DNA from 4 places in the Arthrobacter sp. Y3221160 genome. Region 2 is predicted to be linked to each of the others. Evidence: predicted binding sites of a transcription regulator. Region 2 holds the regulator's gene; each other region holds the start of a gene.
What was found. The regulator LexA, encoded in region 2, represses DNA repair genes until DNA is damaged. The targets are predictions, from matches to a motif close to TCGAACANNTGTTCGA.
Positions count from the first base shown of each region.

Region 1: the regulator LexA is predicted to act here: its motif matches at 1,742-1,757, upstream of AC5RWG_RS06855 (HNH endonuclease signature motif containing protein).
Region 3: the regulator LexA is predicted to act here: its motif matches at 3,234-3,249, upstream of AC5RWG_RS03210 (HNH endonuclease signature motif containing protein).
Region 4: the regulator LexA is predicted to act here: its motif matches at 3,487-3,502, upstream of ruvA (Holliday junction branch migration protein RuvA).

Region 1 is NZ_JBNHHU010000001.1:1,482,825-1,487,982, forward strand. Features, by position in the region: gene AC5RWG_RS06845 (dihydrofolate reductase) at 1-10, shown strand, start outside; gene asd (aspartate-semialdehyde dehydrogenase) at 237-1,382, shown strand; gene AC5RWG_RS06855 (HNH endonuclease signature motif containing protein) at 1,788-3,587, shown strand; gene AC5RWG_RS06860 (hypothetical protein) at 3,817-4,176, shown strand; gene AC5RWG_RS06865 (glutamate--cysteine ligase) at 4,409-5,158, shown strand, end outside.
Region 2 is NZ_JBNHHU010000002.1:30,644-35,801, reverse strand. Features, by position in the region: gene hflX (GTPase HflX) at 1-748, shown strand, start outside; gene AC5RWG_RS13170 (ATP-dependent DNA helicase) at 741-2,780, shown strand; gene lexA (transcriptional repressor LexA) at 2,892-3,641, opposite strand; gene AC5RWG_RS13160 (LysM peptidoglycan-binding domain-containing protein) at 3,938-4,291, shown strand; gene AC5RWG_RS13155 (histidinol-phosphate transaminase) at 4,364-5,158, shown strand, end outside.
Region 3 is NZ_JBNHHU010000001.1:696,002-701,159, forward strand. Features, by position in the region: gene AC5RWG_RS03205 (glucose-6-phosphate dehydrogenase) at 1-1,304, shown strand, start outside; gene AC5RWG_RS03210 (HNH endonuclease signature motif containing protein) at 1,347-3,203, opposite strand; gene AC5RWG_RS03215 (P-II family nitrogen regulator) at 3,603-3,941, opposite strand; gene AC5RWG_RS03220 (ammonium transporter) at 3,938-5,158, opposite strand, start outside.
Region 4 is NZ_JBNHHU010000001.1:504,043-509,200, reverse strand. Features, by position in the region: gene AC5RWG_RS02360 (MurT ligase domain-containing protein) at 1-1,219, opposite strand, end outside; gene pdxT (pyridoxal 5'-phosphate synthase glutaminase subunit PdxT) at 1,396-2,061, shown strand; gene AC5RWG_RS02350 (YebC/PmpR family DNA-binding transcriptional regulator) at 2,064-2,819, shown strand; gene ruvC (crossover junction endodeoxyribonuclease RuvC) at 2,846-3,406, shown strand; gene ruvA (Holliday junction branch migration protein RuvA) at 3,571-4,206, shown strand; gene ruvB (Holliday junction branch migration DNA helicase RuvB) at 4,208-5,158, shown strand, end outside.

The DNA of each region.
Region 1 (5,158 bases), on a different contig from region 2:
CCCGGAGTAGGAGCGCCTAAGGCCCTACGTGTAGGCCCGGCCGGAGCGGACAGGCCGGGCCGGGAATCGCCGGCTCCCGGCACCGCCGTCGTCATTGTGACGCTTGCGCTCCACCCACTCTGGGCAACTCACAGCGCCACCTTGTGTAAGCCGCCGCGCCTACTTTGTGTAACCCGCAGCGCCTACCTCGTGTAACTCACAGCGCTTAAATTGACCCGGTCCGTAAAATGGAATGCATGACTTCCCCTGCAGCCACTTCATCTGCCCAGTCCGTCGGCCTGATCGGTTGGCGCGGCATGGTCGGCTCCGTCCTCATGCAGCGTATGCAGGATGAAGGCGACTTCGACCTCATCAACCCCGTGTTTTTCTCCACGTCGAACGCCGGCGGCGACGCCCCGTCCTTCGCTGCGGGTGCGGGCAAGCTGCAGGACGCGTACGACATCGAGACGCTGGCAAAGCTGCCGATCATCCTGACGGCGCAGGGCGGCGACTACACCGCCGAGGTGTACCCGAAGCTGCGCGACGCCGGCTGGGACGGCCTGTGGATAGACGCGGCGTCCACCCTGCGGATGCAGGACAGCTCCATCATCGTGCTGGACCCGGTCAACCGCGACGTGATCGACGCCGGCCTGGCGCGGGGCGTGAAGGAATTTATCGGCGGCAACTGCACCGTCTCCTGCATGCTCATGGGCCTGGGCGGCCTGTTCAAGAACGGCCTCGTCGAGTGGGGAACGTCCATGACCTACCAGGCGGCCTCCGGCGGCGGGGCCCGGCACATGCGCGAACTGCTGAACCAGTTCGGTACGCTGAACGCCGCGGTGGCCGACGAACTGGCGCAGCCCTCCTCCGCCATTCTGGAAATTGACCGCAAGATCCTGGCCCAGCAGCGCAGCCCCGAACTGGATGCCTCCCAGTTCGGCGTGCCGCTGGCCGGTTCCGTGATCCCGTGGATCGACAAGGACCTGGGCAACGGACAGTCCAAGGAAGAATGGAAAGCCCCCGCCGAGACCAACAAGATCCTGGGCTTGAGCGACGACAAGCGGATCCCGTTTGACGGCCTGTGCGTCCGTATCGGCGCCATGCGGTCGCACTCGCAGGCCCTGACATTGAAGCTCACCGAGGATTTGCCGGTGGCCGAAATCGAGCGGATCATCGACGCCGACAACGAGTGGTCCCGCGTGGTTCCCAATACCAAGGAAGCCACCATGGAGCACCTGACGCCGGTGGCGGCCAGCGGCACGCTCGAGATCCCGGTGGGCCGTATTCGCAAGCTGGAAATGGGTCCCGAGTACATCAGCGCCTTCACCGTGGGCGACCAGCTCCTGTGGGGCGCGGCGGAACCGTTGCGCCGCATGCTGCGCATCGCGACCGGCAACCTCTAGGACTTGCTGGCAGGAAGGCTGGAGCCGCTTGGCGAGCCGAAAACCGTAGTGGCCTGAGGCCACGAGGAGCCCGTCCCTTTGGGGACGGGCTCCTGCTGTTTAGGGACGGGCTCCCGCTGTTGGCAGTTCGCTTTTCCGGCGGCGCAGGCTGCCCATGGAAGTCCCGCTACGCCGTATCCTGAGCTGTCCACATCAGGACACTATGCAGGGGACGCCGTCCTCCACAGGCAGTGGACGGCTCCGCGTCGAATCGTTCGCCTTCCGACTTGTCCTGCACAGGCATGGAGGTTCCGCATTCAGTCGTCCGCTTGCTGAGTTGTCCTCCACAGGCAGCTGTCGGGGCAGGTTTTGCACTTTCCTCGAAGACCCGTTCTACCCGGGGCGTGGGCTGCGTAGCGTTGAAGTATGGCAGCGGAACCGTTCGACGAGGCACAGGAGCCGGAGGATCACTCCGGCACCCCTGCCGCGCCCGACGATGGTGCCGCGCCCGACGATGGTTTCGTGCCCGAGGATGGTTCCGCCGAACCGGTACCGGTGCGGCGGGAGTGGGCGGACGACTGGCAGGAGCTGGGACCGGCGGAACTGGCCGGTCTGCTCGCCGGCACCGACCCCGCGGCTCTGGACGATTGGTCGACCCTCGACTACCTCCAGGCGGTGCGCAAACACGAGGCCTGGACCCAGTCCCGCCGGCTGCGGGCCCTGCACCGCCTGGCCGTGCTCCGCCCGGCAACCGGCGCCGATGCCGGGGCACCGGACGGGATCTGCCGGCACGCCGCCGCCGAGCTCGCACCCATCCTGGCCGTGCCCCGCCAACGCGCGGCCGCCGAACTGGCCGACGCACACCAGATCGCCACCTGCCTGCCCGCCACCCTCGCCGCCCTCGACAACGGCGACCTCGACCTGCCCCGCGCCACCGCCATCGCCCGCAAAGGCGCCGGCCTGCCGCCCGAGGTTCTGGCCGGCTACGAAGCCCGCGTTGTTCCCGGCGCCGGGACCATCACCCTGGAATCCGTCCAAACCCGGGCCCGCACCGCCCGCGACCGGCTGCACCCCGAACCCCTCGAGACCCAGCACCGGGCCGCGATGGAACGCCGCACCGTCCACTACCAGCCCCAGGACGACGGGATGGCCGAACTCTACATCCGCACCAGCGCCGACAAAGCCCTGCTCGCCTACAACCTGATGCAGGCCCACGCCCGCAAACTCCAAACCGCGGACGAAACCCGCACCCTGGGCCAACTCCGCGCCGACGTATTCACCGACATGCTCCTGCGCTACCCCGGCCACGCCTACCAGCCCGCCACAGACACAGACACAGACACCGGACCCGCCGCCGACAACTGCGGAACAGCGGCCACCCAAGCATCAGCCGAACCGAGAGCAGCAAGCCGTTCCGGAACTGCTGCCGGATCCGGGACCGTGCTCGGCTCTGTAACGAACGCAACGGCAATGACAACGGCAGCCGCTCCACCTGGCGCCCCCGAGAAAACCGGCCCAGAAATCCCGGACGCGGACGTTGCGGCGTGCACCGCCCGAAACACGGCAGCCGGAGGGACGGCAGGGCAGGGGCCTTGTACCTGCGGGGGTGGGAACGTGACCGCCTCCGTCGCAGTGACCGCGCCCCTGCACACCCTGCTCCGGCTCGCAGAAGAACCCGGCGACCTCACCGGCTACGGGCCGATCCCGCCGGGCATGACCCGCGACCTTGCCGCGCTGGCCAAATCCTGGTTGATCGTGCTTACCGATGACTATGGCAAGGCAGCCGCCGTCGCCAAAGACCTGCGCCACCCGCCCGAATGGCTCAAACGCCTCGTCCGGCTACGCGACCGCCACTGCCGCGACTTCGGCTGCACCGTCCCCGCCGACCAATGCGACATCGACCACACCATCGCCTGGGAAGACGGCGGCAAAACAGTCATCGAAAATCTCAGTGCCAGGTGCAAGCCCGGGCACAAAACCAAACACCACGGCGGCGGAACCGTCAGCCAAGACAGCGACGGGACCCTCCACTTCACCACCCGCTCCGGCCACACCCACACCACCACCCCCGACGAAGGCTGGACGCTCACGCTCCCTTCGGCACCCGGCGCAGAAGAAGCCACGGAAAACGGAGCCAACGGGGCAAACAGTCCGCGGAATGAGACCAGCGGTGATGGCGACGAAGCCACGGACGGCCCATGGGACAACACCCCGCCACCGTTCTAGACGCCCCACTGCTCCAACCGACATGAAGCGAAACCCATAGCAAGAGGATTCAACAGTGACCAGGTATGCGAGGCCCAAGGCGCGAGTCGACGACGTGCTACGGGAGTTCTTCGTCCAACAACGTCAGGTAAGACCAATCCAGCTCGACCGCTCACTCAGGTTGGAGGCTCACCTTCGGCGCTTCCTGGAGACCTGCGGCCCTGCCTACCTCTCAGAAGAATGGTGGATGATGCTTCAGTTGGAACAGTGCTTCCAACCGCAGGGTGCCTTCGCGCGGTTACTGCCCGCCGATTATTTGCTGCCACCGATGCATGAGTTCTTGTCACCTGACTGGCTCATGGATCACGGTACAGACCGGTTGGTTCAGGTGAACCACAGCTACCGTCTGGTCTGCTGGCTTTGCGGCAGCGGGCTGGTCAATCTTCGTGCGCTTCGCCCGAGCATCATCCGCTTCATGATTCGGCATGACGAGCTTTCCGCACACTCCAAGCGCCGCGCCGAACGGCAGCGCATTCCACGACCGGCAGGAGCACCGCAGGTCGAGGACCCGCAGGCTGACGCGACAATCAGACGGGAAGACCTTCCCTAGGAGCATGCCGCGTCAGACAGGGTCGCCGAATGTCCGAAGACCTCCCGCTCGGCGCGGCCTGGACGCACGACGCCGAGTCCGCACACACCTCTTGGTGATCGCCAGCGAAGTGAGGCGAGGTTCGGTTGCCGCTGTGGACCGCCCGGCTTCCCGCACGTACTCTTGGTGAGCCCGGCTAAGCAGCGGCATCCCGGCCGTCACCCTCAACACAAGCCCGGCGAAAGGTGGTTGCATGCGCACTTTCGGTGTCGAAGAGGAGCTACTGCTGGTCGACCCCGCCACGGGCCTGTCTGTGCCGCGTGCGGCAGCCGTCATGGACCAGTACCGCCTCACAGCGGGAGAAGCCCAGCAACCCGGGCAAACGGACGTCGCTGCTGCCTCTGCCTCAACCGGCCCGACGCTCGCAACCGAACTCCAGCAGGAACAGATCGAGGTCATCTCCCCGCCCCGCGCAACCTTGTCCGATCTGGCAGCCGAGATTCTGGCCGGACGAGCCTTGGCCGACACTTGTGCCCGCGCGTCAGGAGCAAGGGCCGTTGCGCTGGCCACATCGCCGTCGCCGGCCGCACCGCATCCAGCTCCTGATACCCGTGTCCAGGCACTGAGGGCGCAGTTCGGGCTGACCGCAGAAGAGTCCTTGACCTCCAGCTGCCATGTCCACGTCAGCGTGGATTCTGAGGAGGAGGGCGTAGCTGTGCTGGACCGCATTCGGATTTGGCTTCCCGTACTCGCCGCCCTCAGCAGCAATTCCCCGTTCTGGCAGGGCCGCGACACCGGGTACGCCGGTTTCAGAACCCAGGCTTGGTTGCGCTGGCCGGGCACCGGGCCTTCGGAAATATTCGGGTCGGCTGCCGCCTACCACCGCTCGCTCCGGCGTGCCTTGGACAGCGGCGTCGTACTCGACCACGCCATGCTTTATCTCGACGCGCGGCTATCCCACAAGCACCCGACGGTCGAGATCCGGGTGGCCGATGTCTGCCTT
Region 2 (5,158 bases):
GGCGAAGCTGCGCCGGGAGATCACCGGCATGAAGCCCGCACGGGAAACCAAGCGCGCCAACCGCCGCCGCAATGCCGTGCCGTCGGTGGCAATCGCCGGCTACACCAATGCCGGCAAGTCATCGCTGCTCAACCGCCTGACCGATGCGGGTGTGCTGGTCGAGAACGCGCTCTTCGCCACCTTGGATCCGACCGTCCGCCGGGCGGAAACACCGGACGGTATCGGTTACACGCTCGCCGACACGGTAGGGTTCGTCCGGTCGTTGCCGACGCAGCTGGTGGAAGCCTTCCGCTCCACCCTGGAGGAGGTTGCCGACGCCGACGTCATCCTGCACGTCGTCGACGTCTCGCATCCCGACCCGGAGGGCCAGATCGCCGCCGTGCGCGAGGTGCTGACCGAAATCGAAGCACGGCATATTCCGGAAATCGTCGTCTTGAACAAGGCCGATGCCGCCGATCCGTTCGTGGTCGAGCGACTGCGCCAGCGTGAACCGCGGCACGTCGTGGTCTCGGCGCGGACCGGGCAGGGCATCGATGAGCTGCTTCGGCTCGTCAGCGAGACGATCCCGCGGCCGAGTGTGAAGCTGCAGCTGCTGGTGCCCTACGACCGCGGCGAAGTGATTAGCCGCCTGCACAACGAAGACGCCGAGATCCTCTCCATGGAGCATGGCGGGGACGGCACGCGGCTCGACGTGATGGTGCGCGAGGGCCTGGCATCGGAGCTGGAACAGTTCCTGCGGCATGACTGACCTCCAGGTTCCCGCCGGTGAGGCGCTGCGGCTGCTTGACGTCGCCGTACAGGAGATGGGCGGGCAGCACCGTGCCGGCCAGCACGAGATGGCGGCGAAAGTAGCCGAGGCCTTCGAGCGCCGGCAACACCTGCTGGTGCAGGCGGGCACAGGCACCGGCAAGTCGCTGGCCTACTTGGTGCCGCTCATGGTCCAGGCGCTGGAGGGGGAGAAGCCGGCGATCGTCTCCACCGCAACGTTGGCGCTGCAATCGCAGATCGTCAAGCGGGATCTGCCCCGGCTGTTGGAGGCCGTCGCCGACGAGCTGCCCAGGCCGCTGGACGTCGCTTTGCTCAAGGGCAGGAACAATTACCTCTGCCTGCACAAGCTCGCGGGCGGCTTTCCGGACGAGGACGCGCCGGCGGCACTGTTCAGCCTCGGCGAGGACGCGGTTCCGCATCCTGCTCCGGCCGGCGCAGCGTCGGCTTCCGGCGCCTCGGGCGCGCTGGGCAAGGAAGTCGTGCGCCTGCGCGAGTGGGCGCAGGAGACCGACACCGGGGATCGGGATGAACTGGTGCCCGGTGTCAGCGACCGGGCCTGGCGGCAGGTCTCCGTCGGGTCCATGGAGTGCCTGGGCGCCCAGAAGTGTCCCCTGGCCGCCGAGTGCTTCAGCGAACTGGCACGGGGCCGCGCGGCAGAGGCAGACATCGTGATCACGAACCACGCCATGCTGGCCATCAACGCCTTCGAGGGCGTCGCGGTACTCCCGGACTATGACGTGGTGGTCATCGACGAGGCCCATGAGCTGCAGGACCGCGTCACCAGCGCCGTCGCGGGGCAACTCTCCGCCGCCATGGTGCGTACCGCCGCCTCGACGGCGCGCAAACACACGGGGATCAGCGTGGAGCCTTTGAACTCCGCCGCCGACGCGCTGGAGGACGTCCTGCAGTCGGTGCCCACCGGCCTGCTGGCGGCCGGCCTCCGCGAGGAGCATGAGCTGGTTCTCGCGCAGGTACGGGAAGCGGCCCGCGCGGCGCTCTCCGACTCCAAGCCCGAGGGTGCGGGGGCAGCGGACGGCGGACGGCAGATGGCGCGCTCACGGCTCGCGGCCGTGCTGGAACTGGCCGAACGGCTGCTGTCCGCTCCGGACTCCCGGGAGGTCATCTGGGCGACCCGTCCCAGCACCTATGGCGAAACCGGCGACTACGCCGCCAATGACGACCAGCCGGCAACGTTGAACATAGCGCCGCTCTCGGTGGCGTCCCGGCTGCGTGAGGGCTTGTTCGACGACCATACCGTTGTGCTGACATCGGCGACGTTGTCGGTCGGGGGGACCTTCGATGCCGTCGCCGGGTCGCTCGGACTGCTCGGAGCCGGCGCGCCCGCCTATTCCAGCGTGGACGTGGGCAGCCCCTTCGATTACCCCAGGCAGGGCGTGCTCTACGTGGCGTCGCATCTGCCGAAGCCGGGCCGGGGCACCAGCCCGGAACAGCTCGATGAACTCGAGGAGCTGCTGCTGGCCTCGCGCGGCGGCGCCCTGGGCCTGTTCTCCTCGCGGCGTGCGGCAGAAGAAGCCGCGGCCGAGATGCGCGGGCGCACCGACCTGACCATCCTGTGCCAGGGCGAATCGTCGATGGGCGCGCTGGTCCGCCAATTCGCCGAAGAGCCCGACACCTGCCTGTTCGGCACCATGACGCTCTGGCAGGGCGTCGACGTTCCCGGTTCCGCGTGCCGGCTCGTGGTCATCGACCGGATTCCGTTCCCCCGGCCGGATGACCCGCTCACGACTGCCCGAACCCGGTCCGTGGCGCAGTCCGGGGGAAACGGTTTCATGACGGTCTCGGCGACCCATGCGGCCGTGCGGCTGGCCCAGGGAGCCGGCAGGCTGATCCGCGCGTCAAACGACCGTGGAGTGGTGGCCGTGTTGGACTCCCGGCTGGCGACGGCGCGCTACGGGAGTTTCCTCCGCAGCGCCCTGCCGCCCTTCTGGAGTACCAAGGACGGCGCCACGGCCCGCCAGGTCTTGGAAAGGCTGGCTACGGCCTCAGCCTGAACGGGTTGGGGGCACGCCCGTTCCGGAGCGAGCGGGGCCCTGCGCGGGGACCGCCCGTGCGGGCAGGGGATCCCGGGGTGGCTGCAGCGCGGACCGGGGAGACCGGGCGCGTCAGAGGGCCCGCATCACCGAGACAACCTTGCCCATGATGGTTGCGTGGTCGCCAAGAATCGGTTCGTACTGGGTATTCTGCGGCAACAGCCAGGTGTGGCCGTCGCGCTGCCGGAAGGTCTTGACCGTTGCTTCGTCGTCGAGCAGCGCCGCCACGATGTCGCCGTTCTCGGCCGTGTGCTGCTGGCGGACCACGACCCAGTCGCCGTCACAGATGGCCGCATCGATCATGGAATCGCCCGAGACCCTGAGCATGAACAACTCGCCGTGTCCCACCAGTTGCCGCGGCAGGGGCATGACGTCCTCGACCGCCTGGTCCGCCAGGATCGGCCCGCCCGCTGCGATCCTTCCCACCAGCGGCACCATCGCCGTGTCGGATGACGTGGTCAGCTCGGATACGGCGACGCCGCTGGAGCTGCGCAGCTGTTGCGGTTCATCGACTCCGACGATTTCCACACCCCCGTGCTCGAGTGTCAGCGGGGTCAGGATTTCCATGGCACGGGGACGCTTGGGGTCGCGCCTGATGTAGCCCATCTTCTCCAGTTGGGCCAACTGGTGCGTGACGCTGGACAGGCTTGCCAGACCGACCGTGTCACCGATCTCGCGCATGGACGGAGGGTATCCGTGGGACATGACGGAGCGCTGGATGGTTTCCAGGATCTTCTTCTGCCTCGGCGTCAGGCTGCGCCCCACTTTGACGGGCCGGCCGCGTCGCTTCGCTCCGGCAGTGGTGGTGGTCTCTTCCGACATGTCCGGCCCCGGTCTCCCCGTAGTGGTCCCTGCGCCGGCGCCGTAGCGGAACCGCACATGGACTGTTGTCTCAACTGTTTTGTCGGTGGCGGCTGATGCACTGCTCTTACTGCCGCCCGACGCTTACAACGCTAGGCGAGGCGGTAGCGAATTTCAAACATTTGTTCGACTGAGTCTCGACAATGTTCGATCACCAGTGCTAAAACTGTAGAAGACGTATTCGAAGATACGTTCGAATACCGTTGCAAGACGATCGAAACCAGCCGAAATAGATCGAATATCGGAAAGGTGGCACCATGTCCGCCCAGCTCGCACCGCAGCCCGCCGGCCTTCGTACCAGCACAGGCCTGCGGCTGACCCGCCGCGGCCGTTTGTTGCTGATCGGCCTGCCGCTGATGCTCGCCGCGGCCGCAGCCCTGACCCTGATCGGTTTCTTCACTGCTCCGGCAATGGCCGCCGCCGGGGGGCTGGGGCCGGGGCCGGCGGCGACCGTCACGGTCGGCAGCGGCCAGTCACTGTGGGACATAGCAGTGCAGTCCGCGCCGGACCGCAACCCCCACGATGTCATTTTCGAGATCGCGCAATTGAACGGCCTGCAGGGGGACATCGTCCACGCCGGGCAGCAGCTGCTGGTCCCGTCCGCGCGCTGAGGCAGCCGTAATATGAGCTGCTTCGGCCCGCCCGATTCCTGCCCCGGGCGGGCCGAAGCTTAAACTGGACCGGTGAGTGAGCAGTTAGAACGCCTGAACCGCCTGCCGTTGCGGGAAAATCTCCGGGGCCTGGAGCCCTATGGTGCGCCCCAGCTGGAGGTTCCCGTCCTCCTGAACGTCAACGAAAACACCCATGGCCTGCCCGATGCTGTCCGTCAGGCCATCGTCTCGGCCGTCAGCGAGGCTGCCGCGGGTCTGAACCGGTATCCGGATCGCGAGTTCACGAAGTTGAGGACGGCGCTGGCCCGCTACTTGGGGCACGGCCTCACCGCAGAGAACATTTGGGCCGCCAACGGATCGAACGAGGTCCTGCAGCAAATCCTCCAGGCCTTCGGCGGCCCCGGCCGCACCCTGCTGAGCTTCCCGCCCACCTATTCCATGTACCCGCTGCTGGCCAGCGGGACGGACACGGATTATGTGGCCGTTCCGCGGGGGGCAGACTTCACGTTGTCCCCGGACGCTGCCGCCGCCGCCGTGGCCGACTCCGGGGCAAACGTGGTCGTTCTTTGCTCCCCGAACAACCCGACGGGCACCGCCCTGGGTCTTGAGGTCGTGGAGGCGGCGTATGAAGCGGGGGAGGCCTCCAAGGCCATCGTGATCGTGGACGAGGCCTACGCCGAGTTCGCCCACGCCGGAACGCCGAGCGCGCTGACGCTGTTGCCGGGACGGGAGCGGCTCATCGTTTCCCGCACCATGAGCAAGGCCTTCGCGCTGGCAGGCGCCAGGGTCGGGTACCTCGCCGCCGCACCGCAGATTACCGATGCGCTGCGCCTGGTCCGCCTGCCCTACCACCTGTCCGCCGTCACG
Region 3 (5,158 bases), on a different contig from region 2:
CCAGCGGACTGAAAGTAGTGGGCGCCGGCTCGGATGACTGGGACGAGGGCAGGTGGCAGGAACGCGTCCGCGGCGCCTTTGATTCCTGCGCGGTGGACGCGAACGACGACGGACGGCGGCAACTGCGCGACGTCCAGGAAAACACGCGGTACCACTCGGTGGACGTGACGGCGGAGGGCGCACTGGCGGAATTGCTGGCCGCGCTGGATGGCCCGGTGGCCGTGTTCTTTGCCCTGCCGCCCGCGGTCAGCCAGAAAGCCTGCGAGCTTCTCCGGCCCGAGGACGTGCCGGAGGGAACACGGCTGGTGTTGGAAAAGCCGTTCGGCTCCAGCCGTGAATCGGCCGCATCGCTGAACAAGACGCTGTTGAAGCTGGTGCCGGAGGACCATATCCATCGGGTGGACCACTTCCTGGGCAAGGCAACGGTCTTCAACATCCTCGGCCTGCGCTTCGCCAACCGCCTGCTGGAGCCGCTGCTCAGCAATGAACATGTGGCGAAAGTCGAGATCTTCTACGATGAGGGGCTGGCCTTGGAGGGTCGTGCCCGTTACTACGACGGGGCCGGCGCGCTGCGTGACATGATCCAAAGCCACTTGTTGCAGGTGATGGCGCTGACCGCCCTCAACGCCCCGGCCACCATCCATGAGCGGGACCTGCGCGACCATATCGGCAGCGTCCTGCGCGCAAGCAGCGTCAACCCGGATTTCGGCAAGAGCACTCGACGTGCCCGCTACACCGCCGGCAGGATCGGCGACCGCGACATCCCGGACTACGCCGACGAACAGGGCGTGGACCCGGCCAAGAAGACCGAAACCCTGGCCGAGGTTGAAGTCTCGATCAACAACTCCCGGTGGTCCGGCGTGCCGTTCATCCTCCGCTCGGGCAAGGCTTTGGGCAAGCCGCAGAAGGAAGTAATCATCACCTTTAGGCCGGTCAACCACCTGCCGACGGGCTTTAAGGGCATCGACGCCCCGACGCGGCTGCGGATCGGGCTCGGACCCGAAACCCTTCAACTTGAGATCGATGTGAACGGTCCCGGGGACATCTTCACTCTGGACCGGGCGGTCATGAGCGCCGACCTGCACTCGGCCGATCTGTTGCCCTACGGCGAAGTGTTGGAAGGCGTGCTGCGCGGCGACCCGCTCCTGTCCGTCCGCGGGGATACCGCCGAGGAGTGCTGGCGGATAGTCGAGCCCGTGCTGAAGGCCTGGGAAAAAGACGAAGTGCCGCTGGAAGAGTACGAAGCGGGCAGCAACGGTCCGGCCGGTTGGTCAACTTCCCGGAGCGACAGGCCGCTCCCCTAGCGTAAATAAGGCCGCCAATTACCTGGAACGGTGGCGGGGCGTCTAGAACGGTGGCGAGGTGTTGTCCCATGGGCCGTCCCTGGCTTCGTCGCCGCCGGTGTCGCCCTCGCCGCGGGTACAGTCCCGGGGACTTTTGGCCCCGTTAACTCCGTTTTCCGTGGCTTCTTCTGCGCCGGGTGTTGCGGGGAGCGTGAGTGTCCAGCCTAGGTCGGGGTTGGTGGTGTGGGTGTGGCCGGAGCGGGTGGTGAAGTGGAGGGTCCCGTCGGGGTCTTGGGTGACGGTTCCGCCGCCGTGGTGTTTGGTTTTGTGCCCGGGTTTGCATCTGGCGCTGAGATTTTCCATGACTGTTGTGCCGCCGTCTTCCCAGGCGATGGTGTGGTCGATGTCGCAGTGGTCGGCGGGGACGGTGCAGCCGTAGTCGCGGCAGTGGCGGTCGCGTAGCCGGACGAGGCGTTTGAGCCATTCGGGCGGGGTGCGCAGGTCTTTGGCGACGGCGGCTGCCTTGCCATAGTCATCGGTGAGCACGATCAACCAGGATTTGGCGAGCGCGGCAAGGTCGCGGGTCATGCCCGGCGGGATCGGCCCGTAGCCGGTGAGGTCGCCGGGGTCTTCGGCGAGCCGGAGCAGGGTGTGCAGGGGCGCGGTGACGGCGACGGAGGCGGTCACGTTCCCGCCCCCGCAGGTGCAGGGACCCTGCCCTGCCGTCCCTCCGGCTGCCGTGTTTCGGGCGGTGCACGCCGCAACGTCCGCGTCCGGGATTTCTGGGCCGGTTTTCTCGGGGGCGCCAGGTGGAGCGGCTGCCGTTGTCATTGCCGTTGCGTTCGTTACAGAGCCGAGCACGGTCCCGGATCCGGCAGCAGTTCCGGAACGGCTTGCTGCTCTCGGTCCGGCTGATGCTTGGGTGGCCGCTGTTCCGCAGTTGTCGGTGGCCGTCTGGGTGGCGGCTGTGTCGCCGGCGGCGGTTCCGGCGGCTGTTTCGTCGGCGGCGGTTCCTCTGGTTGTGGCGGGCTGGTAGGCGTGGCCGGGGTAGCGCAGGAGCATGTCGGTGAACACGTCGGCGCGGAGTTGGCCCAGGGTGCGGGTTTCGTCGACGGTTTGGAGTTTGCGGGCGTGGGCCTGCATCAGGTTGTAGGCGAGCAGGGCTTTGTCGGCGCTGGTGCGGATGTAGAGTTCGGCCATCCCGTCGTCCTGGGGCTGGTAGTGGACGGTGCGGCGTTCCATCGCGGCCCGGTGCCGGGTCTCGAGGGGTTCGGGGTGCAGCCGGTCGCGGACTGTGCGGGCCCGGGCCTGCACGGATTCCAGGGTGATGGTCCCGGCGCCGGGAACAACGCGGGCTTCGTAGCCGGCCAGGGCCTCGGGCGGCAGGCCGGCGCCTTTGCGGGCGATGGCGGTGGCGCGGGGCAGGTCGAGGTCGCCGTTGTCCAGGGCCGCGAGGGTGGCGGGCAGGCAGGTGGCGATCTGGTGTGCGTCGGCCAGTTCCGCTGCCGCGCGTTGGCGGGGCACGGCCAGGATGGGTGCCAGCTCGGCGGCGGCGTGCCGGCAGATCCCGTCCGGTGCCCCGGCGTCGGGCCCGGTTGCCGGGCGGAGCACGGCCAGGCGGTGCAGGGCCCGCAGCCTGCGGGACTGGGTCCAGGCCTCGTGTTTGCGCACCGCCTGGAGGTAGTCGAGGGTCGACCAGTCGTCCAGGGCCGCGGGGTCGGTGCCGGCGAGCAGGCCTGCCAGTTCCGCCGGTCCCAGCTCCTGCCAGTCGTCCGCCCACCCCCGCGGGACCGGTACCGGTTCGGCGGCACCATTGTCGGGCGCGGCACCGTCGTCGGGCCCGGCACCGTCGTCGGACGCGGCAGGGGAGCCGGAGGATTCCTCCGGCTCCTGTGCCTCGTCCAACGGTTCCGCTGCCATACTTCAACGCTACGCAGCCCACGCCCCGGGTAGAACGGGTCTTCGAGGAAAGTGCATAACCTGCCCCCGACACCTGCCTGTGTAGGACAACTCAGCCGGCGAATGGCTGAACGGGAAACCGTCATTCCCTGTGTAGGACAACTCAGCCAGCCAATGGCTGAACGGGGAACCGTCCTTCCCTGTGTAGGACAACTCAGCAGGCTAACGGCTAAACGCGAAGCCGACGGGTGCGTCTCGAGGGGAAACCAGCCCACCGTCATGCGACGAAACCGCGGCACCGCCGCGGTTTCCGGGCCGCCGCAGACACCGCGAGTGCACCCGCGCACAGGAAGACCCGGTTGCTCCGGACGCCGCAGGGGCGGCCGGAACAACCGGGCCAGGGAACCGAAGGTTCCAGTCCTAGATGGCAGCCTCGCCGCGTTCGCCCGTTCGGACGCGGACCGCTTCCTGCACATCCACCAGCCAGACCTTGCCGTCGCCCGCGCGGCCGGTGTTGGCGGTGGCCACGAGGACGTCGACGATGTCGTCGGCCAAATCGTCCGCCACCAGCACCTCGACGCGGACCTTGGGCAGCAGGTCCACCGTGTACTCGGCGCCGCGGTAGACCTCCGTGTGGCCGCGCTGCCGCCCGTACCCGCTGGCCTCACTGACGGTCAGCCCTTGGACCCCGTAGCTTTCCAAGCTGTTGCGGACTGCCTCCAGCTTTTCCGGCCGGATGATTGCGGTAACCAGTTTCATGCGTTGACCTCTTCCTTGATCGTGCTGCGGGCGCTGGGGTCGGTTGCCGGGTGCGGGATGAATGTTCCGCCGGTGCCCAGGCCGCCGAATTCGTAGGCGGATTCGGCGTGCTGGGCGAGGTCCACGCCGGTGACCTCATCCTCTGCAGTCACCCGGAAGCCAAGGGTCTTGTGGATCGCCAAGCCGATGATCAGGGTCAGCACGCCAGAGAACACCATGGAGACCAGCGCCGCCACGGCCTGCGCCCCCAGTTGGGCGACGCCGCCGCCGTAGAAGAGACCACCGCCTGCACCCTCGACCGGAAGGGCGATGAAGCCCAGGGCCAGCGTTCCGACCAGGCCGGCAACCAGGTGGACGCCCACCACATCCAGCGAGTCGTCGTAGCCCAGCCTGTACTTCAACCCCACCGCCAGCGCGGCCAGCACGCCCGCCACCAGGCCCAGACCCACCGCCCCCAGGGGGGATACGTTGGCGCAGGCCGGGGTGATGGCCACCAGACCCGCGACCACACCCGAGGCCGCCCCGAGGGACGTGGGACGGCCGTCGCGAAGGCGCTCGGTCACCAGCCAGCCCACGATGGCGGCTGCCGGGGCGGCCATGGTGTTGACCCAGATCAGCCCGGCTTCCTCCGCCGTGCCCGCCGCTCCCCCGTTGAATCCAAACCAGCCGAACCACAGCATCGCTGCGCCGATCATCACCAGCGGGATGTTGTGCGGGCGCTGTGCAGGGTCCTTGCCGAAGCCTCTGCGCTTGCCCAGAATCAGGGCCAGGACCAGGCCCGCTACACCGGCATTGATGTGCACCACCGTGCCGCCGGCGAAATCGATCGCCTCCCCGGCCCAGGCGCCGATGGCTCCCTCCGCCCCCAGCAAGCCGCCGCCCCAGACCATGAAGGCCAGCGGGCAGTAAACCAGCGTGACCCAGACCGGCACGAAGACCGCCCAGGCGCTGAATTTTGCCCGGTCGGCGATGGCGCCGGAGATGAGTGCCACCGTGATGATCGCGAACGTGGCACCGTACCCGGCGCTGATCAGGTCAGGGGTGCCAAGCAGCCCTTCCAGGCCGAACGCGGCGAACGGATTGCCGAAGAGCTGGGCCACGCCCTCGCCCCCGCTCATCGAGTAACCCCACAGCACCCAGACCACCGCCACCAGCGCGACGGCGGAAAAGCTCATCATCATCATGTTCAGGGCCGATTTGGCCCGCGTCATCCCGCC
Region 4 (5,158 bases), on a different contig from region 2:
TGCGCTTCGGCGTCTCCGGACCGCCCGCAATGAACCGCTGCAGCGAGGCATTGAGGTCGGTGTCCACCCGGTCCACCGGAACGTCCTCGTAGAAGAGGCGCAGCCCCATGTCGCGTGCCCGGACCCCGGAGACCTCGGCCACGCCGGTGTCCCGCAGCGAATCGAAGTCGACGTCCCACAGCCAGGACATGTCCCGCCCGTCCGCGTAGTTGTCGTTAATGGCGATCATGGTCCGGTAGCCGGCGGCGGGGAAGGACTTCAATGCCAGCCGGAAGCCGGCTGGGTTCTTCACCAGCACCAGGTCCAGCGGCTGGCCGTTGACGGTCAGCGATTCGCCGCGGCCGAAGGCCGGCGTCACGTTCTCCAGCGACGCCAGCAGCTCCGGCTCGTCCACCGCGGGGCCCAACACGGTCCGCGCCAGCACCAACGCCGCGGCGGCGTTGAACACGTTGTAGACGCCGGTCAGCTTCAGCTCGACCTCGAGCTCGCGGCCGTCCAGCTGGAAGGTTGCGGCGGCCCCTTCGCAGGCCGAAAGCACGACGTCGGCGCTCGGCCGGCCGGCGTCGGCGGCGGTGGCGCCGGATGGGTCGGCTGAGGCGGCGGACCGCATCTCGTCGTCGTGCGGGAACATGTGGCGCAGCTGCGGCGCCAGGCCGAAGTATTCGACCCGGGGCGCGGCCACGGCGCCCGCCAGCGCCGCGATGCGCGGGTCTTCCCGGTTCAGTACCACTGCCTCGGTCGTCGCCGCGGCGATCTGCCGGAGGAAACCCGCGGTCGTTTCGATTTCGCCAAAGCGGTCCAGCTGGTCGCGCATGACGTTGAGCAGCAGGCTGTAGCGCGGGGCCACCAGTTTGACGAAGTGAACCGCGTGGGCCTCGTCCAGCTCCAACACGGCAATGTCCGCGTCAAGCCGGCCCCGGGCGTCGGAGTCGCCCAGCACGGCAGCGACCACGCCGCGGGTGAAGTTGCTGCCCGTCCGGTTCGTGAACACCTTCAGGCCCTGCCCCTGCAGCAGCTCCACCACCATCTTGGTGGTAGTGGTTTTGCCGTTCGTCCCGCTGATCACCACGACGCCGCGCGGCAGCTCGCCGAGCGTGCGCGGCAGGAACTGCGGATCGATTTTTTCGGCCACCAGGCCGGGCAGTGCGGAACCGCCGCCGCGGAGCCTGGCTACCGCCTTTACGGCCTTTCCGGCAACGGTCGCAAGGAGGTGTCGCATGAGTAGAGACTATACAAGCCGCCGTGCCCCGGCGCCGTCGGCCCGGGCCGAACAGTGTCGGTCACCACAGGGGAGGGGGGGGCACCGTTTAACACCGCCGGACCGGTTGGCACTACTGTTTTTCCGTACGGCCGCCACTGAGGCGGCCCCGATGCGAACTCCGAGGAACCGTCACCGTGGTCACGATTGGTGTGCTTGCCCTGCAGGGCGATGTCCGCGAACATCTATCCGTCCTGGAGCACAGCGGCGCCACGGCGGTGCCGGTGCGGCGGCCGGCGGAACTGGCGGCCGTGGACGGCCTGGTGATCCCCGGCGGTGAATCCACGACGATCGACAAGCTCACCCGCATCTTTGAGCTGGCCGACCCGCTGAAGGGGCGGATCGAGGCGGGCATGCCGGTCTACGGTTCTTGCGCGGGCATGATCATGCTGGCCCGGGAGATTGCAGACCCGGCCACCGACCTGAAGGGCGAACCGCAGCAGACGCTGGGCGGCCTGGATATAACGGTGCGGCGGAACGCCTTCGGCCGGCAGCGCGAATCGTTCGAGTCCGACCTGGACTTCCGGGGCCTGGAGTTCAGCGCGGCGTCTCCCGGCCAGGACCCGGCGCCGGTCCACGCCGTGTTCATCCGTGCGCCCTGGGTGGAACGCGTGGGCAAGGGCGTGGAGGTCCTGGCTGCCGTTCAGCCGGAGGAGGCCTCCCACACCGACACTTTGCACGGGACAGCTAGAATAGTGGCAGTGCGTTCGCGGCATCTGCTGGCGACATCCTTCCACCCGGAGATTACGGGGGAGCGCCGCATCCACGAACTTTTCATCCGCATCGTCAGAGGAGAGGCGTAAGCATGGCCGGACACTCCAAGTGGGCAACCACCAAGCACAAGAAGGCCGTGATCGACGCCAGGCGTGCCAAGTCGTTCGCGAAGCTGATCAAGAACATTGAGGTAGCGGCGCGCAACGGGGGAGCGGACATGTCCGGCAACCCCGCGCTGGAACTGGCCGTCCAAAAGGCCAAGAAGACCTCGGTTCCTAACGACAACATCGACCGCGCGGTCAAGCGCGGTGCCGGCCTGACCGGCGAAACGGTGGACTACAGCGAAATCATCTACGAGGCCCGCGGGCCGCAGGGCTCCGCTGTGCTGATCGAGTGCCTCACCGACAACAAGAACCGGGCCGCCTCGGAGGTTCGCCTGGCCATCACCCGCAACGGCGGCACCATTGCCGACCCGGGGTCGGTGTCCTACATGTTCTCCCGCAAGGGCGTGGTGTCCCTGCCCAGGAACGAACTCACGGAAGACGACCTTCTGATGGCGGTGCTCGAAGCCGGCGCGGAGGAAGTCAAGGAGCAGGGCGACAACTTCGAGGTCCACGCCGATCCCACGGACCTGCGCGCCGTCGTGGCCGCACTGGAAGAAGCCGGCATCGAATACGAAACCGACGAGATCGAGTTCGTGTCCTCGATGGCCGTGGAGCTCGACGCGGACGCGGCCCGGAAGTTCATGAAGCTGGTGGATGCCCTCGAGGACCTGGACGACGTCCAGAACGTCTACTCCAACGCCGACATCAGCGCGGACGTCCTCGCCGAAATCGAGAACGACTGACACCGGTCCGGCCGTCGGCGCCCGTCATGCGCGTGCTGGGAGTGGACCCGGGCCTGACCCGCTGCGGCCTGGGCGTGGTCGATGTTGAACCGAACCGGCGCTCCTCCCTTGTGGACGTCGGTGTGGTGGGGACCACCCCGGACATGGCGCTGGAGCTGCGCCTGCTGAAGATTGCCGACGCGATCGACGAATGGCTCGACGCGCACACCCCGGACGTGCTCGCCGTCGAACGCGTCTTCAGCCAGACCAATGTCAGTACCGTGATGGGCACCGCGCAGGCATCCGGGGTGGTCATCGCGGCGGCAGCACGCCGCGGGATCGCCGTCGCGCTGCACACGCCCACCGAGGTGAAAGCGGCGGTCACCGGCAACGGGCAGGCGGACAAAGCCGCCGTGACCAAGATGGTGACCCGGATCCTTCGGCTGGACACCCCGCCGCGGCCGGCCGATGCCGCGGACGCCCTGGCGCTGGCCATCACCCATGCCTGGCGCGGCGGAGCTGCGAGACCGGCTGCCGGCGGCGGGATGACGACGGCGCAGCGGCTCTGGGCGGAGGCCGAAGCGAAGGCCAAGCGCACCCGCCGCTGACGTGGGGCCGGCGGCGGCCGCCGGAACCGGTGCCACGGTGTGGCGGTGGCCGGCAATGTCCGTGCTGCCCCGTAAGCTATTCGTAGATATGTTCGGACAATCCGCCGCCGTGCTGCCGGCGGGGCGGACTCCGGGCCGCAGTGCCGGAATTGGGAGTTGAGTTCATGATTAGCTCGTTGCGCGGCGTCGTCGCCCACGTGGGATTGCAATCGGCCGTGATCGACGTCAACGGATTCGGCATGCTCGTCCAGGCGACGCCGCAGACCTTGGGCACGCTGTTCGTGGGGCGGGAGGCCGAACTGGCCACCACCATGATTGTGCGCGAAGACTCCATGACGCTGTTCGGCTTCGAGGACGCAGCGCAACGGGAAGTTTTTGAAACCCTCATCTCGGTCAGCGGGGTCGGCCCGAGGCTGGGCCTGGCGGCGCTGTCGGTGCACTCGCCCGAGGCGCTGAGGGTTGCCGCCGCGGAGGGGGACAGCAAGGCGTTCACCAAGGTTCCGGGTATCGGGCCGAAGCTCGCCGGCCGGATCGTGCTCGAGCTGGCCGGGAAGCTGATCCCCACCGGCGAGCAGGCCCCCCAGCAGAAGGGCGGCTGGAAGGGACAGGTGCAGGAGGCCCTGGCCGGCCTGGGCTGGTCCGAGAAGGACGCCGCCGCGGCGGTGGACACCACCGCCGAGGAAAATCCGGAGGCGGCAGCGGCAGGTAACGTGGGCGACTTGCTGCGGCTAACCCTGCGCAGGCTCGGCCAGGACGGCGCCCGGACCGGCGCGTCCCGGCGGACCGCGGGAGTGAACTAGCGTGGCGGAGGATTCCGAGAACAACCGGCTGGTCGCCAACACGTCGGAAACCGAAGAACGGGCGATCGAATCGGCGCTGCGCCCCAAGAACCTGGACGATTTCGTGGGCCAGGCCCGGGTCCGCCAGCAGCTGTCGCTGGTGCTGGAGGCGTCCCGGATCCGCGAACGGACAGCCGACCATGTCCTGCTGTCCGGCCCGCCCGGACTGGGCAAGACCACGCTGGCCATGATCATCGCCGCGGAAATGAACGCGCCGCTGCGCATCAGCTCCGGACCGGCGATCCAGCACGCGGGCGACCTGGCGGCGATCCTGTCGTCGCTGACCGAAGGGGAGATCTTCTTCCTGGATGAGATCCACCGGATGTCGCGGCCGGCGGAGGAAATGCTCTACATGGCGATGGAGGACTTCCGGGTGGACATCGTGGTGGGCAAGGGCGCCGGCGCCACCGCCATCCCGCTCGACCTGCCGCCGTTCACCCTCGTCGGGGCCACGACGAGGGCCGGGCTGCTGCCGGGGCCGCTGCGCGACCGGTTCGGCTTCACCGGGCACTTGGAGTTCTACGCCGTCGCGGAGCTTGAGCTGGTGCTCCGCCGCTCGGCCATGCTGCTGGACCTCAAGGTCAGTTCGGCCGGTTTCGCCGAGATCGCCGGGCGCTCCCGCGGCACGCCCCGCATCGCCAACCGTCTGCTGCGCCGGGTGCGGGACTGGGCCCTTGTGCACAAGATCGAGGAGATCGATGCGCGTGCGGCAGCGGCGGCGCTCGATATGTACGAAGTCGACGAACGGGGACTGGACCGGCTGGACCGTGCGGTGCTGACCGCCCTGATCACCAAGTTCGGCGGTGGGCCCGTCGGTTTATCCACCCTGGCCATAGCCGTCGGCGAGGAAACCGAGACGGTGGAGACGGTGGCCGAGCCCTACTTGGTCCGCGAAGGGCTGCTCGGCCGGACG